Regions from separate parts of the Marinobacter sp. G5_S1_61_S3 genome, predicted to be linked through region 2. Evidence: predicted binding sites of a transcription regulator. Region 2 holds the regulator's gene; each other region holds the start of a gene.
What was found. Region 2 encodes sigma-54, which starts transcription at its own class of promoters, with help from an activator protein. Its sites were predicted from a motif close to ANTGGCATNNANNTTGCTNT; they were not measured.
Positions count from the first base shown of each region.

Region 1 (5,527 bases), on a different contig from region 2:
CCACACCGACGATGTTCCCATCCGCACGCAGCGGTTCTACAGCAACTGGGACCTGTCCGCCGCCCGGGCAGCAGCGGTTGCCAATACGCTCCTGGCCGAAGGTAAACTGGAGCCAGCCCGGCTAGCGGTCACCGGTCTCGCGTTTACCGAGCCACGGGTACCAAATACCTCTTCGGAGAACCGTGCCAAAAATCGTCGCGTGGAAATCATCATCGATCTGTCCGGGCCAATCGAGGAACAGGAGCTGAGGTTGAGGGAACTCATGAACCCCGAAGCCGATGTGTCCGCTGCACCGGATTCCCGCAGTTCCGACGACTCCGACCAGGACGAATTGCTGTGGTAAGCGGCCAGATTGGTGCGCCTACCCCATAAATGCACCATTAAAGAGCGAAAATACCCCGCCTCCAACTCAGCCCTGCCCAACTTCAGAGCAGAAAATCACCTAATCGACTACCCGCTCTGAATTTGCCTCAAAATGGAACACTCCTTGCTTGGTGTGCACGCTATCAATGCACAACCCGCCCGTGACAGGTGGATAAAACCAAAAAATCAGGAGCAACCAACCCGTGGACATCACGAGTGCAGTACATACCCTGACCGAAAGCGCCAACACACTGTTCATTCTGATCGGTGCCATCATGGTACTGGCCATGCATGCTGGCTTCGCCTTCCTGGAAGTCGGCACCGTGCGCCACAAGAACCAGGTGAATGCCCTGGTAAAAATCATGACCGACTTCGGCATCTCCGCCGTGGCCTATTTCTTCATTGGCTACTACATCGCCTACGGCAGCCACTTTATGGCCGGCGCTTCAGAGCTAACGGCCGCAAATGGCTATGACCTGGTCAAGTTCTTCTTCCTGATGACCTTTGCCGCCGCCATTCCCGCCATCGTCTCCGGCGGTATCGCCGAGCGTGCGAAGTTCTACCCCATGCTTATCGCCTCCGGGCTGATCGTGGCATTTGTATATCCCTTCTTCGAGGGCATGATCTGGAACGGCAACTACGGCTTCCAGGCCTGGCTGGAGAACCAGTTTGGTGCAGCCTTCCACGACTTTGCCGGCTCGGTCGTGGTGCACGCCGTGGGCGGCTGGATCGCCCTGGCCGCCGTGCTCCTGCTGGGCGCACGTAAAGGCCGTTACCGCAATGGCCGCGTGGTGGCGTTTGCCCCCTCCAACATTCCATTCCTGGCGCTGGGCGCCTGGATTCTCACCGTCGGCTGGTTCGGCTTTAACGTGATGTCCGCCCAGACCCTGGATGGCATCAGCGGCCTGGTGGCGGTGAACAGCCTCATGGCCATGGTGGGTGGCGTTCTGGTGGCCATGCTGGTCGGCCGCAAGGACCCGGGCTTCATCCACAACGGACCGCTCGCCGGCCTGGTGGCGGTGTGCGCCGGTTCAGACCTGATGCACCCGGTCGGTGCGCTGATTACCGGTGGCATCGCCGGCGCCATCTTCGTGTACATGTTTGAGTGGGCCCAGGACAAGATTGAGCGCCTGGACGATGTACTGGGTGTATGGCCCCTGCACGGTGTGTGCGGTGTATGGGGTGCCATTGCCGCCGGCATCTTTGGCCAGGAAGCGTTCGGGGGCCTGGGCGGGGTCAGCCTGATGTCGCAGATCATCGGTGCGGTTGCCGGTGTTGTGGTGGCTTTTGTCGGCGGCCTGATCGTCTACGGCATTGTTAACGCCATCTCCGGCCTGCGTCTCACAGAAGAAGAGGAATTCAACGGTGCGGATGTCAGTATTCACCGCATTGGCGCTACGTCCCTGGAATAACCCTTGCCCGCCAGCCGCCTTTCCCGGCGGCTGGCAATGCTTTTTATTGACACTTCCCTCCGTCTGGCCTTTTCTTAAATAACCCGTTCCGGTGATAAACCCACGGTTTGCCGCCAGAGTGGCCTGCCTTTTGCTGTTCCTTTACATCATGGGAATGGCTGAATACCGACCGCCCACATCCGGTGGACGGCGTGTTCAGGAGAGGGTCATGGTTATGTTGATACAAACCCCACCCGAGGGTATCTACGACGAACTGTTCGACCAGAATAATCGGGTACGACCCAGCTGCAGGATGCTGGAGGACTGGCTGATCCGATCCGACGAAGCCCTGTTGGCCGAGAAGCGCCGCGAGGCAGACGTGCTGTTCCAACGCCTGGGCATCACCTTTAATGTCTATGGCGAAGACCAGGGGGCCGAACGGCTTATCCCGTTTGATCTGATCCCACGAGTAATCTCCGCCAGCGACTGGCAACGTCTGCAAGCTGGTTTGCGCCAGCGGGTGCAGGCGTTGAACCGCTTCCTGTTCGATATCTATCACGAGTTCGAGATTATTCGCGCCGGTGTCATCAGTGCTGAACAGGTATTCGCCAACCCCCAGTACCAGCCCGGCATGCAAAACCTCAAGCTGCCACGTAATCTGTATTCCCACATAGCCGGCATCGATTTGATCCGCCACAACGACGGCGATTTCTACGTGCTGGAGGACAATCTCCGCTGCCCCAGCGGTGTCTCCTACATGCTGGAAAACCGGCGCATGATGATGCGCCTGTTTCCAGAACTGTTTGCCAAGGCCCCGGTAGCACCGGTTGAACATTACCCGGCCCTGTTGGGCGAAACACTGCGCGCAGCGTCGCTAAATCCCAACCCTACCGTAGTCGTGCTAACCCCCGGCCGTTTCAACAGTGCCTATTTTGAACACGCCTTCCTGGCCCGGCAGATGGGTATCGAACTGGTGGAAGGGGCGGACCTGTTTGTACGGCGCAATAAGGTCTACATGAAGACCACCGTCGGCCCCCAGCAGGTGGACGTGATTTACCGGCGGGTCGACGACGACTTCCTCGATCCGCTGGCTGGCAACCCGGATTCCATGCTGGGTGTCCCCGGGCTCTATGCAGCCTACCGCACCGGCAATGTGGTGCTTGCCAACGCCATGGGCACCGGCGTCGCCGACGACAAGGCCATTTACCCCTTCGTACCCGAGATGATCCGTTTCTACCTGGGTGAAGAACCGATCCTGAAAAATGTCCCCACCTGGCAGGGCCGCAAGCCAAAAGACCTCAAGTACATCCTCGACAACCTGCCGGACCTGGTGGTCAAGGAAACCCAGGGCGCTGGTGGCTACGGCATGCTGATCGGCCCCAAGGCCAGCAAAAAAGAGCTGAGCCATTTCCGCTCGCTGTTGCGGGCCAGGCCAGACAACTACATTGCCCAGCCCACACTGAGCCTGTCTACCTGCCCGACGTTTGTAAACGAAGGCGTAGCGCCCCGACACCTCGACCTGCGGCCTTTTGTGCTTTCGGGCAAGAAAGTGCAGATGGTACCTGGTGGATTGACCAGGGTGGCCCTGAAAGAAGGGTCGCTGGTGGTGAATTCGTCCCAGGGCGGTGGCACCAAGGACACCTGGGTACTGGAGGGCGAGGAATGCTGAGCCGAGCTGCATCAAGTCTGTTCTGGATGGCCCGCTATCTTGAGCGGGCGGAAACCCAGGCCCGTCTGCTGGACGTCAGCCTCACCATGGCGTTGATCGACGTTCCCGAAGACCGCGAGGAACAGCTATCCGTGCCATTGCTGGTGACCGGTAGCCGCGAAACCTTTCACGAGCTCTACCCGGAAATCACCCCCCAGAACCTGATTGATTTCCTGCTTCTGGACGACCGCCACCCTGCCAGTGTGTTCAGTGTGATCCGCAGCGCCCGGGATAACGCCCTGCACGTGCGAGGCAATCTCTCCGCAGATGTCTGGGAGAGCATTAACCTGGCCTGGATGGAGCTGAAGGAACTACGCCATAAAGGGGTGACCGAATCCAACGCCAGCCGGGTGTTTGACTGGACCCGCGAACGCTCAAACGTGTTCCGTGGTGCGGCCTATGGCACCCTGCTGCGCAATGACGCCTTCCATTTCCTGCTCCTGGGTACGTTTATCGAGCGTGCAGACGCCACCGCCCGCGTGCTGAACATCCGCCACCACATGGCCACCAAATCCCTGGAAGGGCACCCCACCCAGTCGTTCTTCGAATGGACGGCGCTGCTGCACTCGTTGGCCGCCTTTGAGGCCTACCAGAACACCTACGGCCACAATATCGAACCGATGAATGTGGCCGAACTGTTGATTCTCAAACCGGATGTTCCCCGTTCGCTCCACGCCTGCCTGGAGGAAATCGCGGATCTTCTGGAGCAGATCGAAAGCGGCGAGGCCCGCCGGGCCCGGCGCCTGGCCACAAGCCTGTATGCCAACATCCGCTACGGCGACCGCGAGTACATTGCCGAGCGCGGCCTGAATGAGTATCTGACCGACTTCCTGCAACGCATCCAACGCATCGCCGGCCAGATCCAGAAAGACTACATGGGGTGGAAACAATGAAGCTGAATATCCGCCATGACACCACCTATAGCTACGACGAACCCATGCACAAAGGCATCCAGTATCTACGCCTGACACCCCGTAACACACCCCAGCAGAAGATACTGGAGTGGCACCTGAGTGCCCCCGGCGAAACCAGCCAGATGACAGACGGCTTCGGCAATATTGTTACCGTCATGACCATGGACAAAGCGACCAGGGAGATCACCCTGACGGCGGAGGGCGTGGTTGATCTCACGGGCAAACCATTAACCAAGGACGACTCACCGTTTCCGCCCGAGGTGTTCCTGCGCCACACTCCGTTAACCGACGCCGACAAAGCCATCAAGGCCTTCGCCAGCCAGTTCTCCGCCAACAAGCGCAGCCTGGTGCGAATGATGAACCGTATCCTCGAGCACATCGAATTCACGCCCGGCGTCACCACGGTGACCCACACAGCCGCCGAAGCCTTCCAGCAGAAGGCGGGGGTGTGCCAGGACCATACCCATGTATTCATCTCCTGCTGCCGCCACATTGGGGTGCCGGTGCGGTATGTCAGCGGTTACATCCACACGTTCAGCGATGACCACCTGGCCACCCACGCCTGGGCCGAGGCCTGGCTGGGCCATAACTGGCATACCTTTGATGTGGTGAACCTGCTCAATGTTGCTGAAAGCCATATCAAGCTGGCAACCGGGCTGGATTACCGGGATGCAGCACCCGTGCGGGGCATTCGCAGCGGCGGCGGCATGGAGCACCTGCAGACCCGTGCCTGGGTCACCATGGCCGGGGAAAGCCAGTAACAAAAAGCTGTGCAAATTCCACACGCCGCCCCATGCTTTCTGCGCAGAAACGGGTAAACTGAGCGCATTCAGTACGACCCGAGGGTAGCCCCATGACCTATTGTGTGGCGATGCGCCTGGCCGACGGCCTGGTTTTCGCATCCGACTCCCGCACCAACGCGGGCTTTGACCAGATTTCGACCTTCCGCAAAATGCATGTCTTCGAACAGCCGGGGGAACGGGAACTGGTGATTCTATCGGCGGGCAACCTGGCCACCAGCCAGAGCGTGATCAGCCTGCTGGAAAAACGCGCCGGCTCCGAAGACCCCAATGTGTTCTCCACCGCCTCCATGTTCGAGACGGCAGAGGTTGTCGGCAGAACCATCCGCGAGGTTATTCACCGCGACAACC
Region 1 covers NZ_JBQKUK010000020.1:35,949-41,475, forward strand. Annotated here, with positions in the region: gene ACTRWH_RS17915 (flagellar motor protein MotB) at 1-343, shown strand, start outside; gene ACTRWH_RS17920 (ammonium transporter) at 567-1,775, shown strand; gene ACTRWH_RS17925 (circularly permuted type 2 ATP-grasp protein) at 1,990-3,423, shown strand; gene ACTRWH_RS17930 (alpha-E domain-containing protein) at 3,417-4,355, shown strand; gene ACTRWH_RS17935 (transglutaminase family protein) at 4,352-5,137, shown strand; gene ACTRWH_RS17940 (proteasome-type protease) at 5,230-5,527, shown strand, end outside.
Region 1: the regulator sigma-54 is predicted to act here: its motif matches at 1,893-1,912, upstream of ACTRWH_RS17925 (circularly permuted type 2 ATP-grasp protein).

Region 2 (5,527 bases):
CAGCACGCGGATTTTTGCACGTCGGCCGCAGGGGGTAGCGGCGCGGTCCGTGAAGCCTGCGAACTGCTGCTCTGCGCCTGCGGGCAGCTCAACGCAAGCCTGCAACCCTACCTGGAGCAGGACTGAATGGCCGCTGAAGCCCTCTTTACCCGGCCCTGGGTACGAACCCTAGGGCTGGCTGTCACGATAGTGGCACTGTTTTTCCTGCTCTGGCAAAGTGACGAGTCATCAGAGCCGGTGGATGCCGCCGCGCTGAGAGGCGAATCGGAACCAGACGGTTTCGTGGTCAATGGTCGCTATCTGTCTTTCGACGAGACCGGGCGGCTTACCGCACACTTCGAAAGCCCACGTATCGAGCAATTCGAGGCCCGCAACGAAACCATTATGGAATCGCCGAATGCGACGCTCTACGGCGACCCCGGCAACGCACCCTGGCAAGTCCAGGCCAACAAAGGCCAATTCATGGAAGCTGACGACCTGGTCCACTTGACGGGGGATGTTCGGGTGTCCCAGCAAGCCCAAGGTGGGCGCCCCCTGACATTAACCACGTCAACGCTGACACTGGATAACACAGAGCGTACTGTTTACACAGACGCCCCGGTGGAACTGACCGACTCGTTCAGCCTGACCCGCGCAACCGGCATGAAGGCATGGATTGATGACCGAATCCTCGAACTCGACTCTGACGTGGAAGGACGCTATGAGACCGGCAAGTAAATTCATGCCCAACCCTCACCGCAATAGGCACCAACCGGTGGCATCGCGCCCGGCAGTCTCAGCGATTGTCCTGGCGCTGACAATGACCGTGGGCATGCCGTTCGCCGCGGCCTTTGATCTTGAGTCTGACCAACCCATCAGGGTCAATGCCGACAACGCGCGGCTCGACGAAGGCCAGGGCATTGCAACCTATACCGGCTCGGTTGAAATGAGCCAGGGCGATGCCAACCTTATGGCGGACAAAGTTGTACTCCACCGGGATGAGAATGGCGTCAGCCGCATTGAAGCCACCGGTACCCCGGCACGCTACCGCCAGCCTGCCATGGAAGGCCAGGGCGAAACCGACGCCCGTGCGCTAACGATCACCTGGTCCGCCTCCGACAACCGGGTTACCTTTCAGCGCGAAGCTGTGATCGAACAGGGCGGCAACCTGTTCCGGGGCGACGTCATTCATTATGACAGCGCCGAACGCGTGGTGACCGCAGAAGGCTCTGCTGACCAGGGCGATGGCAGCGGTCGCGTCGAAATGGTCATCCAGCCGCGCGGCAACGCCGGTAGCAATCCAGATAACAACCCTAACGGACAGGATATCGATGGCAGTTCTCAGGGCCAGTAACCTCGCAAAAAGCTACAAACAGAAGAAGGTCGTCATCGACGTTTCCCTGGAAATTCGCAGTGGCGAGATCGTCGGCTTACTCGGCCCCAATGGCGCGGGCAAAACGACGTGTTTCTACATGATTGTTGGCCTGGTTCCCGCCGACAACGGTCGAATCACCATCGACAATCAGGACATAACGCCGCTGCCCATGCATGGTCGTGCCCGCAAGGGAATCGGGTACCTGCCCCAGGAAGCATCCGTGTTCCGCAAGCTTACCGTACGCGACAACATACTGGCGATCCTGGAAACCCGCCGCGAACTCAAACGCGCTGACCGGGAGGCCAAGTTAGAGGAACTGCTTGAAGAGTTTCACATTACCCACATCCGCGATAGCGTCGGCATGGCCCTGTCAGGCGGCGAGCGACGACGGGTGGAAATTGCCCGGGCGCTGGCGATGGAGCCGGCGTTCATCCTGCTGGACGAACCCTTCGCCGGAGTCGACCCGATCTCCGTGAGCGACATCAAGCAAATCATCCGACACTTGCGGGACAAGGGCATCGGCGTACTGATCACCGACCACAACGTGCGGGAAACCCTCGACATCTGCGAGAATGCCTACATTGTCAGCGGCGGCCACATCATTGCCTCTGGTAATTCGGACGATATACTGGCCAACCAGCAGGTCAAGGAAGTGTATCTGGGCAACGAGTTTCGCCTGTAGTACACTCGGCAAAGAACTTGCTTGGTGCGGCAAGTAGCCAGCATACAAAGAGTTTTTGTGCAACCCCGGCTCCAGAAAGCGCCCTGATGACGTAAAGAGAGAGCCTGAGTGACGGAAGAGAGAGACCGAGTGACGGATCCTGAACCATGGTTATGAAAGCCTCACTACAGTTAAAGCTGGGCCAAAGCCTGACCATGACGCCCCAGCTGCAACAGGCTATCAGGCTTCTGCAGCTCTCCACCCTGGACCTCCAGCAGGAAATCCAGCAGGCATTGGAATCCAACCCAATGCTGGAAACCTCCGAAGACGACGACAACCAGAATCCGGAATCAACGGACAGTGACAACGAGTCGTCTGAAACGGCGTCAACCGAGGAATCCAACACCGCTTCAGACACCGCTACTGAGTGGGACGAATCCGAAAACGGACCTGACTGGTCATCAGAAACGGACAGTCCCGACACCATTCCCGACGATCTTCCCGTCGACACCGCCTGGGATGACATTTACCAGTCAGCCCCCGCGTCAGCAGCCCGTAACGACGACGAAAACGACCACGACTTCGAAACCCGTAACTCCCCCACCGAAACGCTCCAGGACCACCTGGAATGGCAACTGAACCTGACGCCCATGAGCGAGCGGGATCAGGCCATCGCCCATGCCCTGATGGATGCGGTTGATAACCATGGCTACCTGACCTCTCCGCTTGAAGAAATTCATTCAGGCATGGTGGACGAATCCGACGAAGACCCGCTGGAACTGGACGAAGTGGAAGCCGTTCTTCATCGCCTGCAGCACTTCGATCCACCCGGCGTGTTCGCCCGTAATCTGCAGGAATGCCTGCTGATCCAGCTGAATCAGCTGCCCCCGGAAACACCCTGGCTGGCTCAGGCGCGACTGGTGATTACCCACTACATAAACCTGCTGGGTAACCGTGATTACGCCCAGCTGTTACGCCGCAGCCGCCTGAAAGAAGAGCAGCTACGGGACGTTCTGGCACTTATTACCGGGTTAAACCCCCGTCCCGGCGACACCCTGGATCAGGCCGAGCCAGACTACGTCATCCCGGATGTGATCGTGCGCAAGCACAATGAACGCTGGCGCGTGGAACTGAATCCTGAAATTGCACCGCGCATTCGTGTGAATGCAAGCTATGCTTCTCTTATAAAGCGTGCGGACAGCAGTGCTGACAACACCTACCTGCGGGACCAGTTGCAGGAGGCAAAGTGGTTCATCAAGAGCCTGCAGAGCCGCAACGAAACCCTGCTTAAGGTGGCCACGCGCATTGTCGAGCACCAGCAGGGATTCCTGGATCATGGCGAGGAAGCCATGAAACCATTGATTCTCTCGGATATTGCCCAGGCGGTGGAAATGCACGAGTCGACCATTTCAAGGGTCACCACCCAGAAATACATGCACACGCCGCGGGGCATATTTGAACTTAAGTATTTTTTCTCGAGCCATGTCAGTACCGACGAGGGTGGAGAGTGCTCATCCACGGCAATCCGCGCGATGATCAAGAAGCTGATTGCAACGGAAACTCCGAAAAAGCCATTGAGCGATAGCAAAATTGCAGCCATGCTAGGAGACCAGGGTATCAAGGTGGCTAGACGAACCGTGGCCAAGTATCGCGAGGCAATGCACATTCCTCCGTCCAACGAGCGAAAGCGATTGGTGTAGGAAGCGTCTGTTCCCGGCCTCACGGGGAGAGCCCTTTCCTGAAAGTATACCGCCTGCAGCATAACGCTGTGGCACACAGCCGGTATCCTAACGGGTGCCGGCAAGCTGAAAACAGGAGAAGCCTATGCAACTCAATATTTCAGGCCATCACGTAGAACTGACTCCCGCACTGAAAGATTACGTATCAGGCAAATTTGAAAAGCTTGAGCGGCACTTCGACCATATCAGCAATTGCCAGGTTACCCTTGAGGTGGAAAAAGTGCGCCAGATGGCGGAAGCTACGCTTCACGTGATAGGTGGTGAGATTCACGCAAAGGCCGAAAACAGCGATATGTACGCTGCCATTGATGCACTGGTAGACAAGCTGGACAGGCAGATCCTGAAGCACAAGGAAAAGAACGTAGACCGGATGCACGGGAACGGCGCCCGCTAGGACGACGCCCCCGGCATGACAGTTAATCGAGCTGCGGCACTGGCTAACCATGCAACACGTGCCGCAGCCTTTTTTTACGGAAATGCAGTCGATTCATGACCGACACATCCCTGACTATCGAGAACATTCTCGCGCCGGAGCTAACCCTTTGCCGGGTGCCTGCCTCCAGCAAAAAGCGGGTTATGGAAACCATTGCCGAGCAGATCCAGCAACACGACGCTTTGCTCAGCGACACCCAGATATTCACTAATCTGGTCGCACGGGAGCGACTGGGGAGCACGGGTATCGGACAGGGCATCGCGATCCCCCACTGCAGACTGGAAGGGCTGGATCACGTGGTTGGCGTTTTGCTGACCCTGGAAGAAGGCGTTGCGTTCGATGCTATTGACAACCAGCCGGTGGACCTCGTCTTCACCTTGATTGTCCCCAAGGAAGCCACCAGCGAGCATCTTGAGCTTTTGAGCCAACTTGCTGAGAAGTTCAACGAACGTGCATTCTGCGACCAGCTGCGTCAGTGCACTGATGCAGGCTCTCTCTATCGCCGGATGACAGCCGAAACAAGCTGAACAACTCCACATCCAAGGTGAACGGGCTATGAAACTGATCATCGTCAGCGGCCGATCAGGTTCCGGGAAAAGTACCGCGTTACATGTTCTGGAAGACCTGGGCTTTTACTGCATTGACAACCTGCCCATTGGCCTCCTGTTCCCCCTCACACAGGAAGCCACCAACCAGAACTCTCCCAGCCGGCTGGGAAAGATGGCGGTCAGCATCGATGCCCGTAACCTTTCCGGAGAATTGAGCAACTTCGAGGATATCTACCGCAGCCTTCAGGATACTGGCGTAACCATCGAGATCATCTATCTCGACGCCGATGAACAGTCTCTTCTGCAGCGCTTCCATGCCACGCGCCGAAAGCATCCACTGAGTGATGACAAGACCTCCCTGAGGGAGGCCATCGGTAACGAAAAGAAGCTTCTGGAGCCGCTTTCCAAGCTGGCAGACCTCTACATCGACACCACGGGGCTGTCCATGTACGAGCTCCGGGATATGGTAAAGCAACGAGTCGCGGGCAGGCGCCACCAGGAACTGGCACTGCTATTCCAGTCATTCGGATTCAAGCACGGCGTGCCGTTGGATTCGGACTATGTGTTCGATGTGCGCTGCCTGCCCAATCCCTATTGGGACACCAGCCTTCGGCAGTTTGTGGGCACCGACCAGCCGGTTATCGATTTCCTGGAAAAGGAGCCGTTGAGCCGTAAGATGGTCGAAGACCTGACCCAATTCCTGGAAAACTGGCTACCCTCGTTCGCAGACAGCAACCGCAGCTATATGACCATATCCATCGGCTGCACCGGTGGCCAGCATCGCTCGGTTTA
Region 2 covers NZ_JBQKUK010000015.1:112,130-117,656, forward strand. Annotated here, with positions in the region: gene ACTRWH_RS15640 (KdsC family phosphatase) at 1-126, shown strand, start outside; gene lptC (LPS export ABC transporter periplasmic protein LptC) at 127-717, shown strand; gene lptA (lipopolysaccharide transport periplasmic protein LptA) at 800-1,333, shown strand; gene lptB (LPS export ABC transporter ATP-binding protein) at 1,311-2,036, shown strand; gene ACTRWH_RS15660 (RNA polymerase factor sigma-54) at 2,189-3,715, shown strand; gene hpf (ribosome hibernation promoting factor) at 3,840-4,148, shown strand; gene ptsN (PTS IIA-like nitrogen regulatory protein PtsN) at 4,244-4,714, shown strand; gene rapZ (RNase adapter RapZ) at 4,743-5,527, shown strand, end outside.

Region 3 (5,527 bases), on a different contig from region 2:
AGGTTGCCCACTCAGGTGATGGCGCCAGAAGACGTCCGTGAATGCTTCCGATAAAGACGATGAAAGGCGCTGTACACATGGCAAGCGCCTGGGCGGCGACCAGTATCCATACATTGATCGGCATTGGGTGGGCCTATTTCTTGCGGTAGATGATCCCTGGGTGGCACTGCACCATTTCGTAGAGATGAGGCAACCCGTTCAGCGATTCCGATGCTCCCAGTATCAGGTAACCACCGGGATTGAGAGTGGCATGGATACGGGTCAGGATGTCCTTTTTAAGCTCTGCCGAAAAGTAGATCAGTACGTTCCGGCACATAACAATGTCAAACTTCCCGAGCATGTAGCGTTCAAGCAGGTTCAGCTCCCTGAATTCCACCATGCTCTTGATTTGCGGTCGGATCTGCCAACTGCCATTCATGGCGGGAGTGAAAAACTGCTTTTGCCGCTCGGGTGACAGACCCCGACCAATGGCGATCATTTCGTACTCGCCACGGCGCGCAACCTCTAGAACGCTTTTGGAGATGTCGGTGGCGGTGATCTTCACATCCCGCAGCCTGCCCGGCCGCTGGCGACGAAATTCTTCAATAATCATCGCTACCGAATAGGGCTCCTGGCCTGTCGAACAGGCTGCAGACCAGATACGAAGTGACTGCGCTGATTTTCTGTCGCCAAATTCCGGCAGCAGCTTTTCCTGCAGGATGCGGAACGGGTGATTGTCCCGAAACCAGAGGGTTTCATTCGTCGTCATCGCGTCGATCACGACTTCCTTCAAACTGCTGCGACCGGTTCTCTTCACGCGATCCAGCAGATCACCCAGGGTTCTCAGCTCGTTCTCTTCCATGATCCGCCGCAAACGGCTTTTTACCAAATACTGCTTGTTCTCCCCGAGCAAAATGCCACACGCATCCTGCAGGAATGATTTAAAGGCCTCGTATTCCTGTGGCGTTATTTCAGCTTTCATTGGATCTCATTATCGAGTGAGTCGGAAGTAACGGAGGAGCGTCACTGCTCGCGGTCGACAATTTCCATGACTCTTTCAGCCAGCTCATCGGGGCTGAATTTAGCCATGAAATCGTCAGCGCCCACCTTCTGCACCATCGCCTTGTTAAACACGCCACTCAGGGACGTGTGCAGCATGATAAATACATCCTTGATTGCAGGCTCATTTTTACACTTGGTGACCAGAGTGTACCCGTCCATTTCCGGCATTTCGACATCGGATATGATCAAACACAGGTGATCGGCGGCGCGAGAGCCATCTGCCGTAATCTCTTTCAGATAATCCAGGGCCTGCCTGCCATCATTCTTGGTCACCACTCCCATACCAATGGCAGTGAGACATCGCTCAATCTGGCGTCGCGCCACAGCGGAATCGTCTACAACCAGCACCGGCAGATGGCCAGGCACCCGCTCTGAACTGCGATTGCGAACCTCTTCGGTGACATCTTCCTCAAACGGCGACACTTCAGACAGGATCTTTTCAACATCGATGACCTCTATCAGCTTGTCTTCAAAGTGCGTTACCGCTGTGAGGTAAACGTCTTTGCCCGCACCCTTGGGTGGCGGCAGGATGTCTTCCCAGTTCATATTCACGATGCGGTCGACACCAGCCACCAGGAAACCCTGGGTTTTTCGGTTGTACTCAGTAATGATCACGAAGCTGGTGGCCATCTCTTCCTTGGGAATACCGGGAAGCCGGATTGACATACCTAGGTCAATGATTGGGATAGTCTCGCCACGAATATGGGCCACGCCCCGAACCATAGGGCGACTGTTCGGCAACGATGACAGCCTGGGGCACTGCAACACTTCCTTGACCTTGAAGACGTTGATGCCGTACATCTGCCGGCCACGAAGGCGAAATAACAGAAGCTCCAGACGATTCTGGCCCACCAGCTGGGTGCGCTGATTTACACTGTCCAATACCCCTGCCATCGTTTATATCTCCCACTCGAAACGTCTTGCTGCCGGCACGCATCTTGCTGCGTTATTCTAAAAAGTCGCGTGGAACCGGCTATGTGCCGGTTTATTGACTCACTCGATAGGCTTAACGGCCGAATCCGGAAATCATTAGGATATTCCTGAACTCGGGGCTTTACCCGGTTAATGACAGCATAGGACAAACTGCCGCGTATGCGCATTACCAATTTCGCCATCATATTGTTATTCACCGTAACAGCCGGCCCGGCAATGGCCTCCACGACCACGTCCGAACAAATTCAAAGCAGCGCGGAACAATTTCTGGAGGCATTTTCAGAGGCTCAGGCAAACGAAGGCTTTACGGTTTCCCACGATACCGGCCAACTCGACGCACGCCTCTCGCTCGCAACCTGTGATACCCCACTCAGCGTATCGTTTAGCGGCGACCCCTGGAGGACCACCCAACCCTCGCTACTGGTTTCCTGCGAGGGCGAGCGCCCCTGGCGCATGTTCCTTCCGGTATCCGTCACGATAACCGGTGAAGCCATGGTCGCCGCCCGCCCCTTGGGGCGCGGCGAACGACTGACGAAAGCGGCAATACAGTCGGATAACGTGGTGGTGAATTCGATTCGACGGGGCGCAATAACCAATGTCGACCAGTTAGTGGGCATGGAAATGCGCCGCGGCGTGAACGCCGGTACCGTATTTACACCGGATTTGGTGCTGGCCCCGGCAGCGATCGAACGCGGAGACCATGTTATCATCAGCGCCCGCAGCGGCAATTTTTCGGTAAACTCAAGGGGTAAGGCCCTGGCTAGTGCCGGGATTGGAGAACAGGTTCTGGTTGAGAACCTCTCGTCCTCCCGCACCGTGCGTGCCCGTGTGACTGCTCCCGGGCATGTCGAGATTCCCATGTAACCTCGTTCCCGGCATTGATTCACCGGAAACGGCAATCTGTTGCCGGTTTTTTGGAAAGATGACAAGAGTGTCATTTAACTCTTGCAAAAATCGCTAAAGAAACGTCAGGCCATGCCGATAGACAGGTATGAAATTTTGGAGCCGCCCAACGCGGCCGACCAGTTAAGCAGGTAACGTTATGTCAGTTGACTTTAATGGAATAGGCCCAGGCCAGGTCAACACCCAGAAAACCACGGCCGATAAATCTTCCGCTACCCAGAGCACTCAGCCCTCTACAGCTGAGCAGGCAAAGACCCAGGCGCAAGGCGCCCGTGGTGAAAATGTCAATTTGAGCAGCCAGGCGAAGAACCTGAAACAGCTCGAACAAAAGCTCGGCAGTTATCCGGAAATGGACGATGACCGTATCGAGCAGATCCGCTCTGCCCTTGAAAGCGGCTCCTACAAGGTTGATGCAGAGAAACTGGCCCAGAAAATGCTTGAGATGGATGAAAGCATTTTCGGGTGAGTAGATCATGGCCGCAATTGATGAACTGAAAGACCTTTTATCTCAGGATATCCGTCAACTCGAATCCCTGGCGGACGTCCTGCAGCAGGAAAAAGCCTGCCTTTCCACATCTGATATCCGTAAACTCGAATCACTGACTGGCGAGAAAAACACTCTGTTGGGTCAGATTCGTGAACGGGCCAAACTCAAAATCCGCCTTCTGGTGTCGATGGGGTTTCGACCTGAAAACGGAGCACCCTCACGGTTTATTCTCAGCGCCGGCCTGTCAGATGTTTACGACTTGTGGCGGGAGGCCGACGAACGCCTTAAGACCTGTCACCAGTTGAATAGCAATAATGGGCGGGTTGTCAGTCACCTTCAGAAGCGCCTTTCACGTCTTACTGATATATTCCGCGGCGTTTCCGGGCACCAGACCCTCTACGGTGCTCAGGGCGAGCAAAAGGCCGTATCACACCGTACCGTTCTGGCGAGCGCCTGACGGCCTCTGGGCTCCGAAAACGTCGGAGCCTAACGCATCCCATTAGCGAGTATAGATCGTCATCTGTGAATCGGGATGGAAGCGGATATTGTCGAGGGCAATGTTCCCCATGGACGGTCCCTGACTGCCGCTGACCCGTATATTGTCCATGCGGATCTGTTCGATCCTTTCCGGGAACGCCAGGGTGAGTCCGCCATCGTCACGAACCGTGTAACGGGGAACATCATCCCGATAATGCACACCGGATATCGTAAGATCAGAATCCAGGAAGTTCAGCACCGGCACGAAAATGTTCGCTGTTAGTTTCAGGCCTTCGATGACATCCGGATCAACCTCTCCTGTCCCGTCGTTACTTCCGGTCATGGCAGATACCGTGGCGATACGATCCAACAAGGATTGATCACCCTGCCCCGACACGCCGGCCATCTCGTCGTCATTAAGCGGCGCCAAACCGGCACGCTCGTACAATTGCGCGGCGTCCGTAACGTCTCGTGAATCATTCGTGGTGCTGCCAGCGGCAAAACTGACCAATGGCTGAAAAGGCAATACCGCCATAGTGACCAGTGCAGCCGCGTTGCGGTAACGGGATTGGTGCTTGAGAACCCGATGCAACTCGCGCTCGGTAATCCAGCCGGACTGTATAAACACCTCGCCGAGCCGCTGACCGGTCTCATGCTGTAGGCGCAGGCCCTCTTCCAACTGAATTTCGGAAAGGTATCCCCGGTTTATCAGCAACCGACCGAGACGGGATTTTTCTTCGAAGCCCTGACGGATTTTCAAGGTATGCCTCCAATAGCTTCACAGTGATTGCCGTACAACCTGGCCCGGTCAGAGTGCATCAATGCCGCTGATGCGATAAAAGGTTAGCTGATAGTCATGAACTCCGCAGGGAATATGCCCGACTTGACAAGTATTATCTGCTAACATCCTGCAACAGACTGGATTCATGGGAACAGTATCGCAGCAAACATTCCCGAAGCTACCTACTATTCCCTGAACTAACTACGTGAGCCATTATAGAATGACAAATTTCGTAAAACCGTTTCGTTATGTGATGCAAATCGCTCTATCTGTAACCTTCATGCTGGGTATCGGCAACTGCCTGGCGGCAGAAGGGCAACAGAATGAGCTGCCCCAGGTGATTATTGAAACCAGCGAAGGTGCCATTGAGGTGACTCTGCGCCCGGACATCGCTCCCGAGACCGTTGAGAATTTTATTGCCTATGCCAAAAACGGGTTCTACGAGGGAACGCTGTTCCATAGGGTCATTCCAGGTTTCATGATCCAGGGCGGCGGTTTTGATCAGGATCTAAACCAGAAGCAGACCCGTAGCCCCATCCGGAACGAAGCCAGGCCAACCGCCAAAAACCTTCGCGGAACCATCGCCATGGCCCGCACAAGCTCACCGGACTCCGCCACGTCCCAGTTTTTTATCAACCTGACCGACAACGATTTCCTGAACGCAGGTGTCCGCGGCCCGGGCTACGCGGTATTTGGCAAGGTGACAGGGGGAATGGGTGTTGTGGATGCCATCGCCAGCAAGAAAACGGTGAGATCCCGAGGCATGGCGGATGTACCCCAGGAACCCGTCATTATCCGTAGCGTTTCGGTCCGGCAAACCGATACCGCGGCAGAGTAGCCCATCAAGCCTACTGACCGGATACGATGATTGTGACTGACCCCAGGCTACCGTCCATTGAAACCGC
Region 3 covers NZ_JBQKUK010000008.1:94,762-100,288, forward strand. Annotated here, with positions in the region: gene ACTRWH_RS09560 (MFS transporter) at 1-124, opposite strand, end outside; gene ACTRWH_RS09565 (CheR family methyltransferase) at 134-961, opposite strand; gene ACTRWH_RS09570 (chemotaxis protein CheV) at 1,003-1,935, opposite strand; gene flgA (flagellar basal body P-ring formation chaperone FlgA) at 2,134-2,838, shown strand; gene flgM (flagellar biosynthesis anti-sigma factor FlgM) at 3,017-3,343, shown strand; gene ACTRWH_RS09585 (flagella synthesis protein FlgN) at 3,351-3,821, shown strand; gene ACTRWH_RS09590 (hypothetical protein) at 3,864-4,601, opposite strand; gene ACTRWH_RS09595 (peptidylprolyl isomerase) at 4,843-5,460, shown strand; gene mnmC (bifunctional tRNA (5-methylaminomethyl-2-thiouridine)(34)-methyltransferase MnmC2/FAD-dependent 5-carboxymethylaminomethyl-2-thiouridine(34) oxidoreductase MnmC1) at 5,490-5,527, shown strand, end outside.
Region 3: the regulator sigma-54 is predicted to act here: its motif matches at 1,967-1,986, upstream of flgA (flagellar basal body P-ring formation chaperone FlgA).